2 regions of the Halomonas sp. B23F22_20 genome follow, and region 1 is predicted to be linked to the other one. Evidence: riboswitches for the same ligand, from Rfam matches in the RefSeq annotation. Region 1 holds a riboswitch; the other holds the start of a gene.

Region 1 (4,595 bases):
CCCCAGGGGCATCCGCTGCTGGTGCAAGCCGGCTCCTCGTCGCAGGGGCGCGACCTGGCGGCGCGCTACGCCGAGGCCATCTATGCGGTCGCCTACGATCTGGAGAGTGCCCAGGACTACTACCGCGACATCACGTCACGGGTGCAGGCGGCCGGCCGCGAGGCGCGGGTGCCGATCCTGCCGGGGCTCGTGACCTACGTCGGCTCCACCATGCAAGAGGCCAGGGCCAAGCAGCGCGCCCTGGACGACTGCCTACCGGTGGCGGCCTCTCTGCGTCAGCTAGGGCTGTTCATTGACCAGGACTGCAGCGACTGGGAACTGGATGCGCCGGTGCCGAGCTTGCCGCCGCTGGACGAATTCCGTGGACCCCAGGGACGTTACGCCACCATCCTGCGCATTATCGCGAGCGAAAGGCCTACCCTGCGCGAGCTGCTGGGGCGGCTCGCCGCCGGTGGCGGCCATTGCACCATGATCGGCACCCCGGAGAGCATCGCCGATGAGATGGAGCGCTGGTTCCGCGGGCGCGGCGCGGATGGCTTCAACCTGATGCCACCGTCACTGCCGTCCGGAATCGAGGATTTCGTGGATCACGTGGTGCCGGAGCTGCAGCGCCGCGGACTGTTCCGCGAGGAGTACGAATCGGCCACGCTGCGCGGCCATCTCGGCCTCGAGCGGCCGGCGAACCTGCACGCCTAGAGATTTCCGGCGCTGGGCCGTTGACTTGCGCATGAAGAGCGCCCCGTCGCGGGGCGTTCGCGTGTCGACCGGCGACCATCATCCTTCGAAGCGTCGGGCGCCGGCGCTCAGCATCGTGAAGTCGAAGCGCGGCTTCGCCGGGAGCAGTGCCAGCAGTATCAGGCCCGTCGCCACCGGGGTGAAGGTGGCGAGCAGGAACGACTCCATCAGCGTGTCCAGCGCATCACCGGGAGCCGGGAAGATCGCCAGGCCGGCGACCAGGCCACAAAGGGTGGCGAGCACCGCGGCGCGCCCGTCGAAGCGGCGGTTGAAGAGCCCGAAGAACACCGGGAAAGCGGCCGCGCAGCACAGCAGGTCGGCCTGCAGGAACAGGTACAGCACGCTGTAGCCCTGGGCGGCCACGAAGGTTACCGGCAGCGCCAACAGGCAGATCAGCCAGCGCGACAGCCGCATCAGCCGGTGGCCGCTGGCCTTGGGCAGGAGGCGCCCGCCGTCGACGGCGATCATGCTCGAGGCGGCGCTGATGGTAGTGTCGGCGCTGCTCATGACCAGTGCCAGGCCAAGGACGATCAAGCCAATGGCGAACCAGTCGGGGATATCGGCCAGCAGCACGCTGAACAGCGCGACCGAACCGTCGCCGGGCAGCCCCAGTCCCACGAATGCCAACCCGAACAGGCCCATCACGAAGATCATCGGCGCGCTCAGCAGGCCACCGAGCAGGAAGCCCAAGCGCACGGCGCGGTCGTTTCGGGCGGCATACACGCGCTGCCAGTTTCCCTGGTAGAAGAGCCCGGTCAGCATCACCGCCAGGAAGAAGGTGAGGCCGGCCTCGAGCCCGCCCGGAGCGGTGATGTCCAGTAGTTGCGGTGCGGTGGCCTTGAGGCCGTCGAGGGTGGGAGCGACGCCGCCGGCGGCCTGCCAGCCGAAGATCAGCAGCGTGCCGAGCAGCGGCATGATCACCAGCATCTGCACCTTGTCGGTGAAGATCGAGGCGCGCAGGCCGCCGTAGAGGGTGTAGAGCAGGGTAGCGGCCATCACCGCCGAACTCGTCACCCAGAGCGGCACCGGTGCCAGCAGCCCGACCATCCTGGCGATGGCGGTGATCCCCGCGGCCAGGGAGATGAACAGGTAGAACAGCATGATGGCCAGGGTGAAGGCGTACATGGGGCGCCCGTAACGGGTCATCACGAATTCGGTGAGCGAGTGTCCGCGAGGGGACAGCTCGCGCAGGCGCCTGCCCAGGGGAATCATCACCAGCCGCGGCGCCAGTGAGCCCAGCGCATAGCCGGAAATCGCGGCCAGGCCACCCCAGGTGGCCGCCTGGGCAGGGCCGAACAGGATCCAGGTCCCCATCGTCGATGCCATCAATGTCAGCACCGTGGCGGTTGCGCCCTGGCTGTTGCGCGCGATGATGAAGTCTTCCAGGTTCTCCCGGTGACGACGGGCATACAGCATACCCGGCACGGCAAACAGGACGGCGAAGGCGGTGAGCCACCAGAGGGCATTAGCGGTTGCGAGCATTGCGTTCTCCCCAGCATGGAAACGCCCGGCACGATGCCAAGCGCCGCTGCGAGAGGGCGCGAATGCGTTGGGTGAGAAGCGTGGCAGAAGGCACTTCCTTCCCTTCGCCGGCATGATCCGGATCAGGTTCGAAGGGTTACCGTCGTCGCATGGCATTGGCGCGGCGACGGAGTCTCAGTCCGTCAGGACTCCCCCAGGAATGCGATCAAGCCTAGAGACCCGGCATCGCGGGGTCAACAGGGTCGGCGAACGCCAACCCGATTAGCATGCGAATCGTCAGGCCAATGGCGTAAGATGGGCGGGCGCGACCTTCGGGGACGGACGTGCGGAGGCGCGGATGGCCCTGGGCATCGCTTGAATTGCGCCGCGGCGCCCCCATCTCATAGCGCCCCACGTGCTGCATGGCGAGCCTGTCCGCCTGTTGCTGCGGGCAGGCGTGGCGCGACATTCATTTTCTGGACGGGATCTTTCATGGCCGAACCGGCTCTGTCCATCCGTGGGTTGACCAAGGTCTACGGCAATGGCTTCCAGGCCCTCAAGGGCATCGACCTCGACGTCGCCAGAGGCGACTTCTATGCCCTGCTGGGGCCCAACGGCGCGGGCAAGTCCACCACCCTGGGGGTGGTTTGCTCGCTGGTGCAGAAGACCGCCGGCAAAGTCTCGATCTTCGGCATCGACATCGACAAGGACTTCGCCCGTGCCAAGTATCATCTGGGTGTGGTCCCCCAGGAATTCAACTTTAACCAGTTCGAGAAGGTCATCGACATCGTGATGGCCCAGGCCGGCTACTACGGCATGTCGCGCCGCGAGGCTCTGCCACGCGCCGAGGAGCTGCTGCGCGACCTGGGGCTGTGGGACAAGCGCAACGGGAGTGCCCGCATGCTCTCCGGCGGCATGAAGCGCCGGCTGATGATCGCTCGTGCCCTGATGCACCGCCCCAGGCTGCTGATTCTCGACGAGCCCACCGCCGGTGTCGACATCGAGCTGCGCCGCAGCATGTGGGAATACATGCGCCGCATCAACGAGCAAGAGGGCACCACCATCATCCTTACCACCCACTACCTGGAGGAGGCCGAGAGCCTGTGCCGGCATGTGGGCATCATCAATCACGGCGAGATCATCCGTGACACCAGCGTGCGCGAGCTGCTTGCCGAGCTGGACACCGAGACCTTCCTGCTCGACCTGGCGCATCCGCTCGAGACGCTGCCGGCGATCGAGGGCTTCGATGTCCGGCAAGTGGATGACGCCCAGTTGTCGGTCATGGTGCATCGCGGCCAGCGCCTCAACGCCGTCTTTGATGCGCTGGGCGAGCAGGGCATCGAGGTGATGTCGATGCGTAACCGAGCCAACCGACTCGAGGAGATGTTCGTCTCCATGGTGGAAGACGGGAAGAAAACAGGGAAAGCGGACCAGGAGGTCAGTGCATGAACGCCACCCAGATCGCCATCGCCCTCTGGACGCTCGTGGTCAAGGAGATCAAGCGCTTCACGCGAATCTGGCCGCAGACCCTGCTGCCGCCGTCGATCACCATGACCATGTACTTCATCATCTTCGGCAACCTGATCGGTTCGCGCATCGGGGCCATGGATGGCTTCAGCTACATGGACTTCATCGTTCCCGGGCTGATCATGATGGCGGTGATCACCAACAGCTACTCCAACGTGGCGTCCTCCTTCTTCTCCAACAAGTTCCAGCGCAGCGTGGAGGAGATGATGGTTTCGCCGATGCCCAACTGGGTCATCCTGTCCGGCTTCGTGCTGGGTGGGATGGCGCGTGGCCTGGGCGTCGGCGTGATCGTGACCCTGGTGTCGCTGTTCTTCACTCGGCTCGAGGTGGCGCATCCGCTGTTGACCATCGTGGTGGTGGTACTGACCGCGGCGCTGTTCGCCATCGGCGGCTTCATCAACGCACTGCTGGGCAAGAAGTTCGACGACATCTCCATCGTGCCGACCTTCGTGCTGACGCCGTTGACCTACCTGGGCGGGGTGTTCTATTCGATCTCGCTGCTGCCGGCCTTCTGGCAGGGCGCCTCGATGCTCAACCCGATCCTCTACATGGTGAACGTCTTTCGTTACGGCTTTCTGGGCGTCTCCGACATTCCCGTAGGCTGGGCGCTCACCGCCATCCTGGCGTTCATCGTGGTACTCTTCGGCGTCGCCCTGTGGATGCTCGACAATGGCAAGGGCATCAGGAGTTAACCGATGGCACACGATCGACCCGAGACCCTGGCCGAGGCTCCCCTTGGCCGGGAATCTGCCTACCCCGAGCAGTATGATGCCGGGCTGCTCTACCCTATTCCCCGCGCCGCCAACCGCGCGCCGCTGGGTATCGAGGAGGGAGCCTTGCCGTTCGTCGGTGAGGACGAGTGGCACGCCTTC
Region 2 (4,595 bases), 160 kb from region 1:
GATCCTGGCCGATACCGGGGCGACCGTGCTGGTCACGCTCAATGCCCTGCGGCTACTCGGCTTCGCGCCCGGCGGTCGAGACTCGCAGGAGGAACCGGCGGTCGGTGCCGCCTCGACAACCTGAAGCTGAAGGCGTCTCGACGAAAAAACGCCGCGTCGGCTGATTGCCGGCGCGGCGTTATGCGTCAGAGGCGTGAGGTCAGACCTCCTTGTACAGCTCGGCGCCCTGGTCGCGGAACTTCTCGGCCTGCTCTTCCATGCCGCGTTCCACCGCCGCGCGGTCGCCCTCGAGGCCGTTTTCCGCGGCGTAGTCGCGCACCTCCTGGCTGATCTTCATCGAGCAGAACTTGGGCCCGCACATGGAGCAAAAATGGGCGACCTTGGCGGAGTCCTTGGGCAGGGTCTCGTCGTGGTACTCGCGGGCGGTGTCCGGATCGAGCCCGAGGTTGAACTGGTCCTCCCAGCGGAACTCGAAGCGTGCCTTGGACAGGGCGTTGTCGCGACGCTGGGCGGCCGGGTGGCCCTTGGCGAGGTCGGCGGCGTGGGCGGCGATCTTGTAGGTGATGATGCCGGTCTTGACGTCGTCCTTGTTGGGCAGGCCCAGGTGCTCCTTGGGCGTGACGTAGCAGAGCATGGCGCAGCCGTACCAGCCGATCATCGCCGCGCCGATGCCGGAGGTAATGTGGTCGTAGCCCGGTGCGATGTCGGTGGTCAGCGGCCCCAGAGTGTAGAAGGGTGCCTCGTCGCACTCGGCAAGCTGCTTGTCCATGTTCTCCTTGATCAGGTGCATGGGCACGTGGCCGGGGCCCTCGATCATCACCTGGACGTCGTGCTTCCAGGCGATGCGGGTCAGCTCGCCGAGGGTCTCGAGCTCGGCGAACTGGGCCTCGTCGTTGGCGTCGGCCACCGAGCCCGGGCGCAGGCCGTCGCCCAGCGAGAAGGCCACGTCGTAGCGCTTGCAGATCTCGCAGATCTCCTCGAAGTGCTCGTAGAGGAAGCTCTCGCGGTGGTGGTAGAGGCACCACTTGGCCATGATCGAGCCGCCGCGGGAGACGATGCCGGTGGTGCGCCTGGCGGTCAGCGGCACGTAGCGCAGCAACACGCCGGCATGGATGGTGAAGTAGTCGACGCCCTGCTCGGCCTGTTCGATCAGGGTGTCGCGGAACACTTCCCAGGTCAGGTCCTCGGCCACGCCGTTGACCTTCTCCAGCGCCTGATAGATGGGCACGGTGCCGATCGGCACCGGGGCGTTGCGGATGATCCACTCGCGGGTCTCGTGGATGTTGGCCCCGGTGGAAAGATCCATGATGGTGTCCGAGCCCCAGCGGATGCCCCAGGTCATCTTGTCGACCTCGTCCTCGATGGAGGAGGTCACCGCCGAGTTGCCCAGGTTGCCGTTGATCTTCACCAGGAAGTTGCGCCCGATGATCATCGGCTCGGACTCCGGGTGGTTGATGTTGCAGGGGATGATGGCACGGCCGGCGGCGACCTCGTCGCGCACGAACTCCGGGGTGATTTCTTCGGGCAGGCGGGCGCCGAAGCTCTCGCCCGGGTGCTGGTGGCCGAGGATGCGCTCGACTTCCTCGGTCCCGAGGGCTTGCCTGCGTTGATTCTCGCGGATGGCGATGAACTCCATCTCGGGGGTGATGATGCCCTGGCGCGCATAGTGCAGCTGGGTGACGTTCCGGCCTTCCTTGGCGCGCCGCGGCGTGCGCGTCAGGTCGAAACGCAGCGGGGCGAGCATCGGATCGTTGGCCCGGCGGCGGCCGTACTCGGAGGTCGGGCCGTCGAGGAACTCGGTGTCGTCGCGGGCCTCTATCCAGCCTCGGCGCAGTTCCGGCAGGCCGCGGCGCAGGTCGATGTCGGCCTCGGGGTCGGTGTAGGGGCCTGAGGTGTCATAGACCAGCAGCGGCGGGTTCTGCTCATCCGGGCCCACGCCTGAGGTGCGGGTCGGCGAGAGGCTGATCTCGCGGAAGGGCACGCGAATATCGGGGCGCGAGCCCTCGACATAGATCTTGCGCGAGCCCGGCAGGGCCTGGACGGCGGCGGCGTCGACGCGGGCGCTCTCGGCGAGGAAATGATCGGTCTTTGCCATCGGTCGGTCTCCCTTTGCTTGGGTAGTGTTATCAGGGAGGACAGCTGGGGAGGACATTGGCCGCAGGCACCGAGCCCGGCGGCGTGTCGCTTGATCCCTACGCTGGTCCTAGCCAGTTCAGGTTCAACGGGACCCATGCTCGAGTGCTGCATGATCTCAGCCGTCTTCAACGGCACCCCGTCAAGCGTGGTGGTGCCCGCCGCGATGGCGGGCCGTGTCATCATCTTTTATCTGGTGCATGTGGCCCGGGGCTGATCCGGCGACAGGTCTACGAGGGGGCGCTGTGAATACCTCCCTGTACGCTACCGACGCCCTGCTGCGCTCTCGCGTCCTGCTCCGCTTGCAGGGCCGGTGCTGGCCATCCTTGGCCAGCCCGTTCGGAGCAGTGCTCCTCACCCCTGGCGTAGGACCCCCTCTACGACCCGTCCCCGGCGCCCCTGATTCAGCCGGCAGGTATCTCTCAGTCCGCGCGATCCAGCCCCATCTGCCAGAAATCGATCTCCAGCCGGGTCGCGTCGCGGAACAGCCGTGCCAGTTGCTCGAAGCGCGCCGGCGTCACCTCGGCAAGCCTCGCGTCCAGCCAGGCGATCTCGGCGCGCATGGCGGCCTGGAACTCCTCGCTCTGGTACATGGCGATCCAGGGCTCATAGGGGTTGGCGTCGCCGCGCACGGTGAACGGCTGGGCCTGAAGCCAGTTCGCGATCTCGCCATAGCCGACCAGGCAGGGCGCGAGCGCCACCCGCAGGTCGAGCAGGTCGCCGCGGCTGCCGGCATCGAGCACGTAGCGGGTGTAGGCCAGGGTGGCACGGGCTTCGGGCAGGGCTGCCAGGTCGTCTTCGGTGATGCCCCAGTCGCGGCAGAAGCCGCGGTGCAGGTCCAGTTCGACGTCGAGAATGGTCTTCAGGCCGTCGAAGGCCTGGTTCAATTCGGTCAGGTCGCGGCTCTTGTAGGCGGCCAGGGCGTAGGCACGGGCGAAGTGGATCAGGAACAGGTAGTCCTGCTGCAGGTAGTGGCGGAAGGCGTCGCCCTCGAGTGTACCGGCGCCGAGGGTGCGCACGAAGTCATGCTCGATATAGGCGCGCCAGTCGTCCTGGCAGGCGGCGGTGAGATCTCTGAAGCGGTAGCCCATCTTGCCTCCGTTGCGATCGGGATCCGGAGGGTGGGCACAGGGGAATAGGGAGGCAGGGCCGGCGAGAACATCGAGGAGGTGCCGGTCCCTCCGCCTGATTCCCTACGCCGGTTCACGTGCGGCCGTGCCGCACCCACCCGGATCAGGTTCCACGGGACCAGCGCTTGGGCTCTCGGACTCTTGCGAGTTCCTTCTCAGTGAGCCTGCGCCATCTCAGCCGGTTCCACCGGCACCCCGTCAAGCGAGTCGAGCCAGTCTAGCAGGTTGGTCGCGGACGAACACCCCCGGGTCATTCCCCGAGGGTGGGCCGCCTCTCGGTGACCGGCGGCCGGGCCCAGTCCCGGGTGAAGGATTGGGTCGGCATGTCGCAGGGCCGCTCGTTCGGTGTTGGCGAGGGCTCGAGGCCGTCCTCGACCACCGGCGGCGGAGTCTCGTCGCGCAGCACCGGCGGCGGTGCCGTCTCGCTGGGTACCAGCAGCAGGCCGCGTCGGCGTAGCCCGCGGCCTAGGGACAGGCTGCTGCTCCATCGCACTAGCGGGGCGGCCAGCATCAGGCCGAGCCATACCGGGGTCAGCCACCAGAAGAAGGTCGGTGTGTACCACCAGGTAATGCCGGCCCACAGGGCGCCGGCCAGGGTGCCCGGCCAGGTATGGCGCAGGGCCTCGCGCCAGGGCAGGGCGCGCCCCTCGCGGGACTGGGGATCCCAGGCCACGGTGCGGCCGCCGAGCACCTCGATCACGAAGCGGCTGTGAAAGACCATCATCAGCGGCGCGATCAACATCGCGAACAGGGCCTCCAGCACGGCGCTGGCCACCAGTCGGGCGCGTCCGCCGTGCTGGGCCGGGTTGCGTCGCAGGGCCAGGCAGACGCCCAATACCTTGGGCATCAGCAGCATCGCCAGGGTACCGCCGAGCAGCGGCATGATCAGGTTGGGCGGGGCGATCGGCCAGTCGGGGAACAGCTGGGCATTGGAGGTGAAGAAGTTGGGTTCGATCAGCGCGCGCATCAGGGCGTCGATGGTGCTGACCACCAGGATCGCCAGCCAGATCAGCGACGACAGGTAGGCCAGGGCGCCGCACAGGAAGTGCACGCGGCTGAGCATGTGCAGGCCGCGCCCTCCCAGCAGGCGCAGGTGCTGCAGGTTGCCCTGGACCCAGCGGCGGTCGCGCTTGGCATAGTCGAGCAGATGGCTCGGCATCTCCTCGAAGCTGCCGCCGAGGTCGGTACGCATGCGCACCTCCCAGCCGGCACGTCGCAGCAGGGCTGCCTCGACGAAGTCGTGGCTGAGGATGTCACCGCCCAGCGGGGGGCGGCCGGGCAGCTCGGGCAGGCCCGCATGCCGGGTGAAGGCCTCGACGCGCAGGATAGCGT

What was found. A riboswitch is a leader RNA that binds a small molecule or an ion and turns the genes downstream of it on or off. The one in region 1 is predicted to bind thiamine pyrophosphate.
Region 2: another riboswitch for thiamine pyrophosphate. It lies ahead of thiC (phosphomethylpyrimidine synthase ThiC); the one in region 1 lies ahead of ACGTN6_RS00870 (sodium:solute symporter family protein).

Annotation. Positions count from the first base shown of each region.
Region 1 covers NZ_JBIEKH010000001.1:191,493-196,087, forward strand. Annotated here, with positions in the region: gene ACGTN6_RS00865 (LLM class flavin-dependent oxidoreductase) at 1-696, shown strand, start outside; gene ACGTN6_RS00870 (sodium:solute symporter family protein) at 775-2,217, opposite strand; TPP riboswitch at 2,300-2,422, opposite strand; gene ACGTN6_RS00875 (ABC transporter ATP-binding protein) at 2,689-3,645, shown strand; gene ACGTN6_RS00880 (ABC transporter permease) at 3,642-4,415, shown strand; gene queF (NADPH-dependent 7-cyano-7-deazaguanine reductase QueF) at 4,419-4,595, shown strand, end outside.
Region 2 covers NZ_JBIEKH010000001.1:27,365-31,959, forward strand. Annotated here, with positions in the region: gene ACGTN6_RS00115 (heavy metal translocating P-type ATPase) at 1-124, shown strand, start outside; gene thiC (phosphomethylpyrimidine synthase ThiC) at 200-2,095, opposite strand; TPP riboswitch at 2,173-2,285, opposite strand; gene tenA (thiaminase II) at 2,556-3,224, opposite strand; gene mdoH (glucans biosynthesis glucosyltransferase MdoH) at 3,514-4,595, opposite strand, start outside.